Regions from separate parts of the Desulforamulus ruminis DSM 2154 genome, predicted to be linked through region 2. Evidence: a T-box and tRNA genes for the amino acid it is inferred to sense, from the RefSeq annotation. Region 2 holds a T-box; the other holds one or more tRNA genes.
The links. The T-box of region 2 lies ahead of pheS (phenylalanine--tRNA ligase subunit alpha). A T-box ahead of a tRNA ligase gene usually reads a tRNA of that ligase, here a tRNA-Phe.
Positions count from the first base shown of each region.

Region 1: it has a tRNA-Phe gene. The T-box ahead of pheS (phenylalanine--tRNA ligase subunit alpha) is inferred to sense a tRNA for this amino acid. The anticodon was not compared.

Region 1 covers NC_015589.1:3,467,840-3,475,608, forward strand. Annotated here, with positions in the region: gene DESRU_RS20015 (cache domain-containing protein) at 1-1,398, opposite strand, end outside; gene DESRU_RS20635 (aspartyl-phosphate phosphatase Spo0E family protein) at 1,907-2,083, opposite strand; tRNA gene DESRU_RS17155 (tRNA-Leu) at 2,219-2,305, opposite strand; tRNA gene DESRU_RS17160 (tRNA-Asp) at 2,379-2,455, opposite strand; tRNA gene DESRU_RS17165 (tRNA-Gly) at 2,463-2,537, opposite strand; gene DESRU_RS21560 (hypothetical protein) at 2,603-2,725, opposite strand; gene DESRU_RS17170 (hypothetical protein) at 2,903-3,493, shown strand; tRNA gene DESRU_RS17175 (tRNA-Cys) at 3,572-3,646, opposite strand; tRNA gene DESRU_RS17180 (tRNA-Gly) at 3,655-3,729, opposite strand; tRNA gene DESRU_RS17185 (tRNA-Phe) at 3,740-3,815, opposite strand; gene dut (dUTP diphosphatase) at 3,883-4,452, opposite strand; tRNA gene DESRU_RS17195 (tRNA-Cys) at 4,824-4,898, opposite strand; tRNA gene DESRU_RS17200 (tRNA-Gly) at 4,908-4,982, opposite strand; tRNA gene DESRU_RS17205 (tRNA-Phe) at 4,993-5,068, opposite strand; tRNA gene DESRU_RS17210 (tRNA-Asp) at 5,081-5,157, opposite strand; gene speE (polyamine aminopropyltransferase) at 5,366-6,199, opposite strand; gene DESRU_RS21370 (pyruvoyl-dependent arginine decarboxylase) at 6,447-6,554, opposite strand; gene DESRU_RS17225 (hypothetical protein) at 6,760-7,239, shown strand; gene DESRU_RS17230 (TIM barrel protein) at 7,275-7,769, opposite strand, start outside.
Region 2 covers NC_015589.1:2,512,491-2,520,259, forward strand. Annotated here, with positions in the region: gene pheT (phenylalanine--tRNA ligase subunit beta) at 1-2,099, opposite strand, end outside; gene pheS (phenylalanine--tRNA ligase subunit alpha) at 2,126-3,148, opposite strand; T-box leader at 3,194-3,460, opposite strand; gene DESRU_RS21795 (YqzL family protein) at 3,476-3,568, opposite strand; gene DESRU_RS12525 (TrmH family RNA methyltransferase) at 3,657-4,454, opposite strand; gene DESRU_RS12530 (potassium channel family protein) at 4,451-5,104, opposite strand; gene DESRU_RS12535 (TrkH family potassium uptake protein) at 5,120-6,454, opposite strand; gene rplT (50S ribosomal protein L20) at 6,594-6,950, opposite strand; gene rpmI (50S ribosomal protein L35) at 6,992-7,186, opposite strand; gene infC (translation initiation factor IF-3) at 7,202-7,723, opposite strand; ribosomal protein L20 leader region at 7,749-7,769, opposite strand, start outside.

The DNA.
Region 1 (7,769 bases), 960 kb from region 2:
CAGCAATTCAGCATGCTCCTGAACCCAAACCACTTGACCATTACGATGCACCATACGGTACTCAGAGACAAAATCAGTTTTATTTGCAACGCTGTTTCGGAATTCTTCTTCCACACGCTCTTTGTCTTCTATAAAGATGTATTCCATCCAAATCTTCGGTTTACCAAGCCATTCCTCAGCAAAAAATCCTAATACCTTATGTAAATACGGATTAATATAGATGGGCTTTTGATCGGGTAATTGTGAGAGATAAACCACCACTGGCAATTGCTCAACCAATGATTTATATTTTCGTTCTGCATTCTCCAGCTTTTTTGCATACTTTTCTAAAGATATAATCATTTCATCAAAGGATTTTGCTAATAAACCAATCTCACCGTCATAGGGTAAGTTGGTCCTTACATTCAAGTTGGCCGAAGACAGTTCCTTGGTTACTTTTACCAGATTATTCAAGGGTCTCAATAGATGCAAAGTTCCACTAATTAGAATTAAAGCTACGGAGGCTAAGGTAACAATAATAATGACGGTAATGTTTTTTTGCAATATACCGTTGGAGGTAGTATATACTACATGCTTGGGAATACCGGAATAAATGTATAAAGCTCTATCATTGTTAGGAAAGCTACTTAAGGGAGTAAAGGAATAAATTCTCTCTGTTCCATCAACCCCCAAGGCTTGTATGCTTTTTACATTACCCTTAACCACAGCATCTCTTAAGGCCTCGGGAACCGTTCTCCCTGTCCAGCGATCATTATCGGGAAAGCGGGCCAGGATTTTTCCCTTTCCATCACATAAAGTTAAGCTGGAACCTTCAGGTAGCTTGTACTGCCAGGCAATATCGGTAAGATAACTTAATTTGAGCCCGGTAAAAAGAACCCCGTTCACCTTTCCATTATGGTCCATAACGGGATAACAAAAGGTAATCACCGTTTGACCGGTTATCGGTCCCACATAATATTCTCCAATAGAGAACCTACCGGTTTGCAATGCCCGTTGGAATGCGGGCCTTGCAAAAAAATTGAGTGGTTCCGTAGATTGAGGGGCGCTGCAAATTAGATTACCTTTTACATCAAGCATCCCTATAATAGAATATTCGGGATGTTCCGCAAGTAACGAACGATATAGTTCATTACTCCAATCTATATTTAGCACTTGAGGATTTAAAGCCAAGAGTTGCAGCATTTGTTTGGTGCATTTTATAGTTCTATTGTAATTTTCAGTAGCCTGAGTGACTAATCGCTTGGTATTCTCTTGGGCTTGCGTTACTTCCACCTTACGATATTCTGAAAACGTATATGACAGTAAGAGAATCACCGGCATAATAATTACTAGAACCAAAGTAATTAATTTACTCTTAATACTAGCCTTGCTGAATCTTCTTATCATTTTAAACCTCATCGTTTTAATATGTAAAAAATTTACAATAAATTAATAATTTTCAAAAAAAAAATATATCACTGGAAGTCCACAATAATCAAGGATAAAGGCAGTCGATTTATGTCGCGTAGTTAAAAAATAAGTTGAAGCATTACTCTAAATGTGTTTTCAAGTCTATTTTTAAGAAAAGAAAAGGAAGGTTTAACGCCTTCCCTTCTTTTACTTTCTATGCTTTTTAAACTGAAGGACAAGGTTTTAATGCTATTTTAAAATTAAAGTCCACAGTTTTTCGTTAATTTATAGTTAGAATACTACTACTATAAGAGCTGAAATTCATTTTTGTGCTTTTTTTCACCTTGAGGATCCTATAGTAAATATAGATGAAGAAAATCAAAATGTAAAGGTATACAAACCGACCACTTCACCGCTTTTTCGACCTTTTAGTGATGTCAATGAAAAAAACCAGTTAGTGACAACCCCCAAATTATATTCTTCTCAGCACTAATCAAAAAAATTGCCGCCACCTCTGCTAGCCTTTTTCCTCCTTCTCCTTTAGTAGACCATAATACTTATTCAGCACTCTGTTCAATTCCTCACTGGCCTCAACTACCTCAGGGTCGGTCAATAGCTTACCCTCACTCTCATTGTGCAGCTTCCTTCTTAGTTCGTCGATGAGTCGCAAAATGCCCTTCAGATCCTGTGGCATACCGATCCCTCCCAAGGTTTTGATATAGCATGCCCGGTGGAAAAATAAGAAAACCCTGTCCTGCAACATTTTGGCCACAAAACAATAAAAAGCTCACCCTTCTTGGGGTAAGCTTTTTCTGAATCTCTCTATAATTGGTGCCCGGGGCCGGGGTCGAACCGGCACGGTCGTGAAACCGCAGGATTTTAAGTCCTGTGCGTCTGCCTATTCCGCCACCCGGGCAAAGATTTTCTGTTTTTGAGTATAACAACTGCCGAGGGTATTTGTCAATAATTCGATTCCAAAGGGAATAAAATGGCGGAGCTGACGGGAGTCGAACCCGCGATCTCCTGCGTGACAGGCAGGCATGTTAGGCCACTACACCACAGCTCCAAAAAAGTGGAGCGGAAGACGGGATTCGAACCCGCGACCCTCGCCTTGGCAAGGCGATGCTCTACCACTGAGCCACTTCCGCACTTCTCGCGACAAATATTAATATATCATACCGGATACAAGCAAGTCAATATCCAACCGATAGAGTTACTCCCTATATCTACGATTAAAACCAATGATGGTGGCGGCTAAAGCAGCGGTTACCGCGAGAAACATAAAAATTAAATCGGTTCTGCTTAACTGGCTATAAAAGTTTAACATTGAGTCCATAGAAACACATCCTGATCTTTTTATTGAGTATACCATTACTTTCCTGTTGGTAAAAGTATAACCCTACTTGCTACCATTAACACACACAAAATATTTACTTAACTTTCTTAATATGGAAGGAATTTCCTTTTTGGTGCAGAATCTTTTATTTAAAGTGGTAAAAGGAGGTTTTCATGGATGTTATTCAGACAGTACCGGGACATTGTAGATAGGATCAGCCGGTTGGATAAACCCTTGTCTATGTTGACCCGATCAGAAAGAAACGAAGTCCTGGATCTATCTGTGCGGCAGGAAGAGCTGGAAAAACATATCGGCGAACAGGTGCAAAAGGGTTTTCGGGATTTGCGCAACGGTCTGGAGGTTGTATCCGAATGGGTTCAATTAATGGAAGAAGACAGCATTAAAGCCCTGGGAGTGGAGGGAACTCCGGAAGAAGTATTGGCCCTGGAGGAAACCTTGGTTCAACTTCATTCCCTGAACACTCAAATATCCGCCCTCACACTGGCGCAGTATCCGTCCTGTAAAGAGGCCGTGAATAATAAGGATGGAATAAAAGCGAGGACTCCGGAATCTGTTGAAGAAAAACCCCTGCTGCCGGTTATACAGTCCACCATTGAGATGGAAGATAAAGAAGGGGTCATCTCCAGAGTTCTTAAAGAGGTTTCCCACACAGTTTATGACGCAGCGCCAACCTTTCATACCGAAATTTTTAATGAACCAAGAATCGCCATACAAAAAAGCCGGCCTAAAAAGAGAAAAAGGCTGTAAGAAGTTCGGTTTCGCCGAACTTCTTCTTATCCCACTAATAAAAAACACCTGCTATAGCAGGTGGTGTGAACAATATAATGGAGGCGGCACCCAGATTTGAACTGGGGAATGGAGGATTTGCAGTCCTCTGCCTTACCACTTGGCTATGCCGCCATAACAAGTGGAGCGGAAGACGGGATTCGAACCCGCGACCCTCGCCTTGGCAAGGCGATGCTCTACCACTGAGCCACTTCCGCCTGTTTAAAATGGTGCCTCGAGCCGGAATCGAACCAGCGACACGCGGATTTTCAGTCCGCTGCTCTACCAACTGAGCTATCGAGGCGCTGACAATTATAAAATTTATCATAATTTAAAACTTAAATCAAGACCGATTTTTTACCATTACAGGATTATGAACCGGTACTGCCGAATCCTCCTCGACCTCTCTCGGTTTCACTGAGTTCTTCGCATTCAACCAGTTCAATATCCGGCAGTGTATGAATAATCGCCTGGGCAATTCGATCGCCGGCCTGGAAAAATACTTCATGGGTTCCGGCATTGTACATTAAAATCATGACTTCACCCCGGTAGTCCGAATCCACAACACCCACCGCATTGCTCAAAGTAATGCCATGTTTTTTAGCATTGCCGCTGCGGGGGTAAATAAGCATGACATAACCGGGGGGAATCTCAAAAGCCAACCCTGTATGGGTTGTGTAATGCTCCCCTGGCCGGATGGAGAAGTCCTCAATGCAGTGTAGATCAAAGCCCGCGCTCTCAACGGTGGCCCTTTTAGGGACAACAGCCAGAGCGTGAAGCTTTTTTACTTTAACCAGACTACTTTTAAAAACAAACCACTTACAACGTCTAAAGGGATAAAGAGCTTCATCCCTGGTAATTTTTATTTCTTGTTTTTCACATTTGTAGTCTCCGCGAATAATTTCAACCCCGTACTTGCACCGCTTGCAGGTTTCAAGCATCCCCATAAACACTCCTTAAAAAGACAACATTTTGTGATATTTATCACTTCGACACAAAAGTCTCTTTTCTCCTGCTAATTCAGAAAATTAATAAAAAAATTCTTATTAAAAATTCCAAGTTTGTGAATCATAATACAAATCTAATCCATTATATTATTCGTGTTCAACGATTGATCGTTTTTTTCATAAAAAGATTTCACAATACACACACCCGGTTGTGTAAATAGCAACCGGGTGTTTTAGGCATAAAATTTCCTATTAGAAAATTTGCTTGGCGTAAACCATCCCTGTATGTCCACAACCGGCTGTCCATAAAAAGGAAGAATAATGCTACAATAAAAAAACACCGTTTGACAGGTGTTTCATTTAACTGGAGGCGGCACCCAGATTTGAACTGGGGAATGGAGGATTTGCAGTCCTCTGCCTTACCACTTGGCTATGCCGCCAGATAAAAATGGAGCGGAAGACGGGATTCGAACCCGCGACCCTCGCCTTGGCAAGGCGATGCTCTACCACTGAGCCACTTCCGCATGTTTAAGATGGTGCCTCGAGCCGGAATCGAACCAGCGACACGCGGATTTTCAGTCCGCTGCTCTACCAACTGAGCTATCGAGGCATATGTTTGATATGGCGGAGCTGACGGGAGTCGAACCCGCGATCTCCTGCGTGACAGGCAGGCATGTTAGGCCACTACACCACAGCTCCAGAAAGCAGCGCTCGCCGCTGACATTGATAAGTATACAAAAACTGCATTGATAAGTCAAATGAATTTTTCTTTTACGTTAAGAATTTTTAACCTCAATTTTTCTACCGGATAAAGTTATGGCTGACAAGGCACCAAGGGTTACCAACCGTGGCGGAATGACTTGCAACCTTGCCAGCCTCTAATAGCATACAGTCAATGATTTTTTTATTACTCTTTGATCAGTTCCCGAACAAAGTTTGGTAATACAAAGGCCGCTTTGTGGATTTCAGGATTGTAATAGCGGGTGGGATAGCCTGGCCAATTGCTCAAGTCAACGGTCTCGGGGTCGTACTTCTTGCAACCCATGGTAAAACTCCAGCATCCGCCGGGATAGGTAGGAATAAAGGCTAAATAGAGCTTGGTTATGGGATAGAGTGCCCGAAGATTCTTTTGGATTTGCGGGATCAATTCTTCATTATAATAGGGGGATTCTGTTTGGGCTACAAAAATACCGTCTTCCTTCAAAGAATCGTAGCAGCTTTTATAAAAATTGCTTTCAAACAGTCCTACAGCAGGACCGATGGGGTCAGTGGAGTCAACAATAATCACATCAAATTCATTTTTATGCTCATTTACATACTTAATGCCATCTTCATAAAGGACTTCCACTTTCGGGTCATCCAGCCCGCAGGCAATTTCCGGCAGGTATTCTTTGGACGTTTCCACTACACGACGGTCAATTTCAACCAATACAGCCTTTTCGACTTTGGGATGTTTGATAATTTCACGAATCGCCCCACCGTCTCCACCACCAATGACCAACACTTTTTGGGGATTGGGATGTGTATTTAATGCTACATGGCTGATCATTTCATGGTAAACAAACTCATCTTTAATATTGGTCATTATAATGTTATCCAAAAAAAGCATACGCCCGAAAATGGGGGTATCCACAATGGCCAGATCTTGGAAATCGGTTTTTTCCCTGTGTAAAACTTTATTCACCTTTACACTGAGGGCTAAACCAGGAACCGTATCTTTTTCAGTAAACCATAACTCCATGAAACAAATACCTCCTTATACTTAATATCAGAGAGAGACTGCTGCCATGGCGCAACCAATCCGATCCACCCGGTGCTCCACAGCCGCCATTTTAACTTCCATTCACTCCATACCCCGGTCTCAAAGGCTCTTCCAGCTTTGCACCAATGATATAACCATAGGTAAGTGGTAACCAGAGGAGAAGGAAGCATCCCGTTCCGGGTCATATTCGGCACTGGAGGCAGAAGACTGAATGCCCCAAGCAAGTTTATATTGTCCATAAAACCTTTAACAAAGCATTGTCAAAGGCCGTTAACCTGCTTTTACCCTCAGAAGAAGCCGCAGTCACAAAATATTTCTCAGGGTTGGGCAACATTCTCCGTTCTCCTCTCTTTTTTAAATCAATTAACGTAATTTCTCAAACACAAAATTTATTATACCAAACTCAAATTAAAAATAAACTGTTTTTTACCAGTCACAAAAAATTTTGTTATGATAAGTATTTTTTGTCAGGAATGAGCTTCCTTGCGATGGGTAACCTAATTTTGTAGCACCATCCATCCAAAAAGGAGGTATGTCTTTTGAAAACCATTACCGCATTCTTCTCTTCCCGGGATCAGGCCGAACACGCCGTGCGAGAATTGCGAAACAAAGGCTTCGACAAAGAAATCTCTGTTTTAGCAAAGGGACAGGAGGAAGGTAATAACAGCGGTCGTACCTCTAACTACACCGGTGGAGACAGCATCACCAACGGTACTTCCAGTGGTGCTGCCATCGGTGGTTTGGCTGGCCTTGCCCTGGGTGCCGGCGCTTTAGCCATTCCCGGTTTTGGGCCTTTAATCGCCGCCGGTCCTATTGCCGCCACCCTCTCCGGTGCTGCCACCGGGGGGATTGCCGGGGGATTGGTTGATTATGGCATCCCTGCTGAAAAGGGTCGGGAATATGAGGACCGCATTAAACAGGGCAAGGTTATGGTATCGGTAAAAGCGGATGACAACCGGGCCCAGGAAGCTGCTCAGGTCTTGGGACAGCAGGGTGGCCAAAACGTTGAAACCCACTAATTTACCTAAATAAAGACGCCTTGCGGCGTCTTTATTTACTCCCCTGCCTTTTGTTTCTCATAAAGGCTTTTAAAAACAAGGGCATCCTCTGCCTGGGTCCCCTGAGATTCACAAATGACGATGGGCTCCAGCTTACGTTCAAAAATCAACTGAGCCAAAGGAGCAAAATCGGGCCCATAGAGGTGGCTTTCTTTCAGGGTCCAGTGCTTTTTCTCACCCGCCCGGGTAAATTCGATGGGGCTGAAATGAGCATGCAAATGTTTCAGCGCGCTGTGTCCTAAAACTTCTGCCACCTGATCTAAAACCCTGGCAAAATCCCTCTTCTCCTTCAAACCTCCCTGGGTCACCGCATTAATGTGTCCAAAGTCAATACAGGGCACCACCTGGGGCGCCAACCGACATAGCTCCAACACCTCTTCCAGGGAACCCATCTGGTTGACTTTACCCATGGTTTCCGGCGCCAAAAATATATGACTCAGCCCCGCTTCCGCTACTTCTTCTAAAATCTCCTTGAGACAATCCTTTGCTCG
Region 2 (7,769 bases):
CCTGCCAGCACTTGCAAATCGATTTTTAATGCCATGACGCGGCCGGGCAGTTCGTAGTTCTCCACCACATTGGGGTGCAATTCTCCCAAAACCCCCAGCAGTTCCCCTTGTATTTCAATTTTGGCGCAGCGTCCCGGATGAAAACTGGGGTCCTGGTGGCGGTTGAACTCTGCTCCCACCAAACCCAAGGTATCCAGCAACTGCTCGGCAACTCCTTTGATGAAAAAGAAATCCAGGGGCCGGGAAGGCTGGTTCCAGGTCTTGGGCGTACTGCCCAGGGCCACTGCGGCTAAAACCGGCACTTCCTCCGGCAGGGGCTGCCCTTCCACCGGGTAGAACACCCGTCCCACCTCAAAGACCGCTCCACCCTGGGCCCGCCGGTTATGGTTCCGCTGCAGGACCTCCAGCAGATTGGGCACCAACACGGTGCGCATGACCGACTGTTCCTCACTGAGAGGATTTTGCAGCCGTACCGCCTTGCGGAACCGACTGTCTGCCGGAAGGTTCATCAAATCAAAGACCCTGGGATGAACAAAGCTGTAGGTGACCACTTCCTGAAAACCGCAGGTGGTCATAACCCGCTTGGCGTCCCAGGTTAATTCCTGATCCGCGGTGCGGGCTCCCTGGGTGGAAGCCCCAAAGGGAAGGGTGTCGGGAATTTGGTTATAGCCGTAGAGCCGGGCTACTTCTTCAATCAAATCAATTTCCCGGGTAATATCCGGCCGGAAAGCCGGCACGGTGACCAGCAGGTCCTCAGCGTTGGCCTGAACCCTGAATTGCAGCCGCTCCAGGATATTCACGATTTCTTCTCTGGAAATGTCGATTCCCAGTACCCACTGCACCCGGGCAAACCTTAGTTGGATGGTCTTTTCGGTGATGGGCGCCGGGAAATTATCCACCGCTCCGGAAGCGATGGTTCCGCCGGCCAATTGCTGGATCAATTCCACCGCCCGGTCCGCAGCCCTCCTGCAGCCGTTGATGTCGATTCCCTTTTCAAAGCGCAGGGAAGATTCCGAGCGCAAGCCCAGCGCTTTGGAGGTGCGGCGGATATTGATGGGGTGGAAATAAGCCGCTTCGATCAGCACATCCACGGTGTTCTCAGTCACTTCGCTGTCCAGCCCGCCCATAACCCCGGCCACAGCCACCGGTCCGTTTTCATCGGTAATGGCCAGCATATCGGGATTTAAGAGACGCTCCACTCCGTCCAGGGAAACGATTTTTTCCTGGTCCTGGGCCCGCCGGACGATAATATGATGGTTTTTCAGGGCGTTATAGTCAAAGGCATGCAGGGGTTGGCCCAGTTCCAGCATGACATAATTGGTCACATCCACAATATTGCTGATGGGCCGAATGCCCGCCGCCCGCAGACGGTTCTGGAGCCACATGGGGGAAGGTCCCATTTGGACCCCCTTAATAATCCGGGCCACATAACGCCGGCACAAATCCGCATCCAGAATGTCCACTTTGGCCAGGTCTTCGGCCTTTTCCCCGCTCTCATCAAACTTGGGAGCAGGCACCTTCAGTTCGGTTTTCAAAATGGCGGCCACATCCCTGGCTACGCCTATAAGGCACAAGGCGTCCCCGCGGTTGGGGGTGAGATCCAGTTCCAGAACAAAATCATTTAAACCCAGGACTTCTCTGGCATCCAGTCCCACCGGAACCTCATCGGGCAGGATTAAGATGCCGCTGGCCATTTCCGCCGACATCAGCTTGGCTTCCATGCCCAGTTCCTGGCCGGAGCAAAGCATGCCCCTGGACTCAACGCCCCGCAGCTTGGAACGCTTAATTTGCAGGCCTTTGGCCAGTTTAGCCCCTTCCAGGGCCGAGGGCACCTTATGCCCTTCCCGGACGTTGGTGGCGCCGGTGACAATTTGCAGGGGCTCCTCCTGCCCCACATCCACCGTACAAACCACCAGTTTATCTGCATTGGGGTGCCGTTCAATTTTCAGGATGCAGCCGGTGACAATATTCTCCAGACCCGCTCCCAGTTCTTCCACCGTATCCACCGTAAGACCCGCCAGGGTCAGACGGTCCGCCAGTTCCTGGGGGGAGACGGTGATATCCACATAATCCTTTAACCAGTTGTAGGAAACACGCATTTTTAGGTTAACCTCCCGAATTTTTCTTAGAACTGTGCCAGAAAACGCAAGTCATTATCAAATAACATGCGGAGATCATCAATGCCGTATTTCAACATGGCAATCCGTTCAACCCCCATGCCGAAGGCAAAGCCCGTCACTTCCTCCGGGTTATAGCCGGACATTTCCAGTACCCGGGGATGGACCATGCCGGAGCCTAAAATCTCCAGCCAGCCGCTGCCCTTGCAAACCCGGCAGCCGCTGCCCTTGCAGTTAAAGCAGGAGATATCCACTTCCGCGCTGGGCTCGGTAAAGGGGAAATAACTGGGGCGGAAACGGGTCCGGGTATCCGGGCCGAACATCTTACGGGCAAAGGCAGCCAGCACCCCTTTCAAATCCCCCATGGTGATGTGTTGATCCACCACCAGGCCTTCCACCTGATGAAACATGGGAGAATGGGTGGCGTCATCGTCCCGGCGGTAAACCCGTCCCGGGCAGATGATTTTTACCGGCACCTGGGGCACGGTTTTTTCCATGGTTCTTACCTGAACCGGGGAGGTATGCGTTCTAAGCAGCACTTCGGGATTGATAAAAAAGGTATCCTGCATATCCCGGGCCGGGTGGTCCTTGGGTAAATTCAAAGCCTCAAAATTATAATAATCCAGTTCCACTTCCGGGCCTTCCGCAATCTGGAAGCCCAGTCCCAAAAAGATATTTTCAATTTCCTCTAATACCTGAGTCAGGGGGTGCAGTTTTCCCAAATGAAAGCGGATGCCCGGCAAGGTGACGTCCAGATTTTCAGAAGCCAGCTTCAAAGCTTTCTGGGCTTCCTTCATCTGATGATTGCGGCCTTCCAGGGCAGTTTCAATTTCTTCTCTCACTTCATTGGCAATCTGGCCAATGCGGGGCCGCTCTTCGGCAGACAGGGCGCCCATGCCCCGCAGAACCTGGGTTACCTCACCTTTTTTACCCAGGTACTTAACCCGCAGATCATTCAATTCATCGGGTGTATTGACCTCTTCCAGAGCTTTTAAGGCTTCCTGGGCCAGTTGTCTTAAACGTTCCTCCATCTTAATCCTCCTGCTTTGCAGTATAAAATAAAAAACCGTCCCTAAAACAGGGACGGAATTTTTTCCGCGGTACCACCCAAATTGTTCCAGACCATAACCGTATAGAACCACTCTAAAGAATAAACCTCGGTTTATCCATCTTCCAGATAACGGCAGAAGAGCCGGCAACACCTACTGATATGTTTGGCCATACGTTCAGATTGCAGTTCCGGGGCGAACTTCCGACAGTTTTCTTTAAGAGGGTTCTCAGTCACAACCCTCTCTCCCTGAAAAGAATAATCCCGCCGTACTCTTCCCCATCATCACGCTGGTATATAGAATTATAGCTTAATGAAGAGCCAGTTTTCTGTATAACATATAGGCATTTACTGAACCCGTTGCTTCGAACAGCCTCCAAAAAAATTCGGCGGTTAACAGCATGTAACCACGACCTTTCCTGCTTTTTTGGGGACCTTTCGACACTGATTATATCATAGAGCCCCGCTCAAAACAAGAAAGTTTCTGAATTTTATGCCCTCTGACGCACGGCCTCATAAAGCATAATGGAGGCTGCCATGGCGACATTTAAGGATTCGGCGCGCCCCGGCATGGGAATGGTGGCTTTGCTATGCTTAAACTGCAGAGCCTCGTTGCCGGGTCCGGCTCCTTCGTTACCCACCACCAGCGCCACCGCCTGCTGCAAATTGATATGATCTATGGGCGTGCTTCCGGAAGGGTCTCCCAGGATAAGGGTCACCCCCGCCAAGGCAAGGTACTGCAAAACGTTGGCAGCCTCCTCTCCGGGAACCACCGGCAGATGAAACAGGGAGCCCATAGTGGAGCGCAGGGTCTTGGGATTGTATAGATCCACCGTGCCCTTTAACAAGATCACTCCGGTGGCTCCGGCGGCGTCCGCTGAACGGATAATGGTGCCCAGATTGCCCGGATCCTGCACCCTGTCTACCACCACCACCAGGGGGATTTGGCCCGGCGGCAGGACATCGGCCAGGGCATATTCCGGCTGCCACAGCACCGCCAGAATCCCCTGAGGGGTCTCGGTATCGGAGATTTCCGCCATAATCCCGGGAGTAACCTGCAACACCTGCTGGCAGCGGTTCTCCGCCTCCCTCAGCAGTTGTGCACTCCGATCCAATTGAAGGGCCTCCGGCGTGTAGACAAAACTTTCCAGACGCCAGCCGCTGGCGAAAGCCTCTTCCACCAGGCGAACCCCTTCCACCAGAAACTTTTTTTCTTTCTGCCGGAACCCCCGTTGGGCTAACCGGCGGATATATTTTATTTTTGGATTTTGCGCAGCAGTAATCATCATATCTCTACGGTATCAAACATCTGCAGTTTTTCGCTTTTGCCAATAACCACCAGCACATCCCCCTCATGAATCACCTGGCTGGCGCCGGGGGAGATAATCATATCCTTCCCTTTGCGTATGGCCAGAATGCTGACCCCGTATTTCTGCCGGGCGCCGGATTGCTCCAGACTCTTATTTACAAATTGGGGCGGGGCCGCCATCTCCACCAGGCTGTATTCCGGGGACAGGGAGATTTGATCCATAATGTTTTTGGAAACCAGACCATGGGCCACCTTTACGCCCATATCCCTTTCCGGAAAGACCACTTTATCGGCTCCCACCCGTTCCAGAACCTTGCCGTGCAGTTCGTTCTGAGCTTTGGCCACCACCTTTTTAACGCCCATTTCTTTCAGGATGACCGTAACCAGGATACTGGCCTGCACCTCCTGACCGATAGCTACCACCACTACATCGAAATTGCGGATTCCCACCGCCTTTAAAGCATGCTCATCCAGGGCGTCGATCTGCACCGCATGGGTCACCTCATCAATGATGCCGTTGACCCGCTCTTCATCATTATCCAAAGCCAAAACCTCGTACCCCATTTTGGTCAGAGTCACCGCCACACTGGTGCCAAAGCGCCCAAGGCCGATAACGGCAAATTGTTTCATTGAATTTCAAGCCTCCTAACCGATAATAATCCGTTCTTCCGGGTAACGAAGGTGCTGTTTGCGAAGCTGGCGGGCAGCCAGGGCAAAGGTAATGGTCAGAGGGCCCAGGCGTCCCAAAAACATGGTGAATATAATAATAACTTGTCCAAAGGGAGATAATTCCGGAGTTAACCCTGCAGATAACCCTGCCGTACCATAGGCGGAAACCACTTCAAACATGACCACCAGGAAATCCGCCTTTTCAGAAATACTCAGCAGCAAGGTTGCAAAAACAATCCAGCTAATGGCAATCAACAAGATGCCCAATCCTTTATAGATCTGGTCTTTGGGAATTCTCCGGCCAAACAGCTCAGCATCTTCTTTTCCTCTGGCCAGGGAAAGAACCGTCAATCCCAGCATGCCAAAGGTGGTTGTCTTGATACCGCCTGCGGTGGAACCCGGAGACCCCCCAATAAACATCATGATGATCAGAAAAAATAAGGTTGCCGGACGGAGGGCGGCTATATCCAGGGTATTATACCCCGCCGTGCGGGGACTGACGGACTGAAACCAGCTAGCCAGCAATTTTCCGCCGGGACTTAAGGAAGCCAGGGTGTTGTTCAATTCCAAAAGAAAGATAATCCCTACTCCAACCAGCAGCAGCAAAGCTGTCATCACCAGAGTAAACTTAGTATGAAGGGATAGTCTCCTTCTTTTGCGAAAATTGAGCAGATCAAAGATTACAGTAAAACCGATGCTCCCCAGAATAATCGCCACACCGATGGCAATATTTACAATGGGGTCGTTGACATATCCCGTCAGACTGCGAAACTGGCCAAACAGGTCAAAGCCCGCGTTATTAAAGGCAGAAATTCCATGAAAAAGCCCAAACCATATGCCCTTCCCTAAGCCCAGTTCGGGTACCCAGCGCAGCATCAGCAAAAGGGCAATAACCGCCTGGATTGAAAAGGTCAATAGGATAATCTTTTTCACCAGCCGTACCAGGCCGCTGAGATCAATGACGTTAAGGGATTCTTGAATCAGCAGGCGTTCCCGGAAGGTGACCCGGCGTCCCATCAGCAGCCAGAACAATACCGCCATAACCACAAAGCCCAGACCGCCCACCTGGATCAGTGCAATAATCACCAGATGCCCGAAACTGCTCCAGTAGGTTCCGGTATCCACCACTACCAGCCCGGTTACACACACGGCGGAGGTGGCCGTGAAAAGGGCCGTGAGAAAATCTGTGGGCTGTCCGGAGGCCGAAGCAAGGGGCAGGCTCAGCAATAAAGCACCGGTCAGTATAACAAGGGCAAACCCTGCAACCAGCACCCGCGGCGGATGACGAAAAAACCCGGTTATTATTTGCAACGACTCTCGCCTTCTTCCACTTTTATCAACGGATAAATTATAGCAAATCCCAAAGATTTTGCTAGGGGTAAAATAGAAAAAGCATGGTCCTTTGAACCATGCTTTAGTTTAAAACCATAAACTTATTTTATACCCGCTGTTAGGCCAGGTTTTGCTTAGCCACCTGCACCAACTGGCTAAAGGCCTGAGCGTCATGAACGGCCAGATCCGCCAGCATTTTACGGTTGACCTCCACACCGGCTTTTTTCAGTCCGTTGATAAAACGGCTGTAGGACAATCCATTCATACGGGTGGCGGCATTGATACGAGCGATCCAAAGTTTGCGGAAATCGCGTTTTTTCTGGCGGCGATCCCTGTAAGCATAAAACAGGGCTTTCATAACCGCCTGATTGGCTACTCTGAACAGCTTGCTGCGGGAACCTCTGTAGCCCTTGGCCAGCTTTAAAATTTTTCTATGTCGATTACGGGAAACCACACTGCTTTTAGCCCGTGGCATGATGATTACCTCCTTCTATGTGAACAAATCGATACTAGGGATTAATAGGGCAACAATCTGCGCAGACGACCGGCATCCGCTTCGCTGATGATTAAGGATTTACGCAGAGTCCGTTTGCGCTTGGCTGTTTTCTTACCAAGGATATGGCTGTGGAAGGCATGCCAGCCACGGATTTTACCGGTGGCAGTCTTTTTAAATCTTTTAGCAGCCCCGCGGTGGGTTTTAATTTTAGGCATTAGGGCAACTCCTTTCTAGTCCTGTTTCTCATTTTTAGGTGCTAAGATCATAATCATATTTTTCCCCTCAAGCTTCGGCTGTCTTTCAACGGTACAAAGATCTTTTAAGTCCTCAGCAAGTCGAATGAGTAGTTTATGTCCTAATTGGGTATGAACGATTTCCCGGCCCCGGAACATAATAGTAACTTTTACTTTATCCCCGTCTTTTAAGAAACGTTCGGCATTTTTAGCCTTGACTTGATAGTCGTGGTCTTCAATGCGGGGACGGAGCTTCACTTCTTTTACCTGAATAATGCGCTGCTTTTTCTTGGCTTCCTTTTCACGCTTGCTTTGCTCGTATTTAAACTTGCCAAAATCCATAATACGGCAAACCGGCGGTTTCGCCATAGGTGCAACTTCAACCAGGTCCAGTTGCCGTTCCTCGGCCAGACGAAGGGCCTCTTTGGCAGGCATAATCCCAAGCTGGTTATTATCGGCATCTACCACCCGAACTTCCCGGGCCCGAATTTCTTCATTGATGCGCTGATCTTTGGAAATACCAAATCACCTCCAGAGTTTTTTTGTGCAATAATAAAAGCGGGCA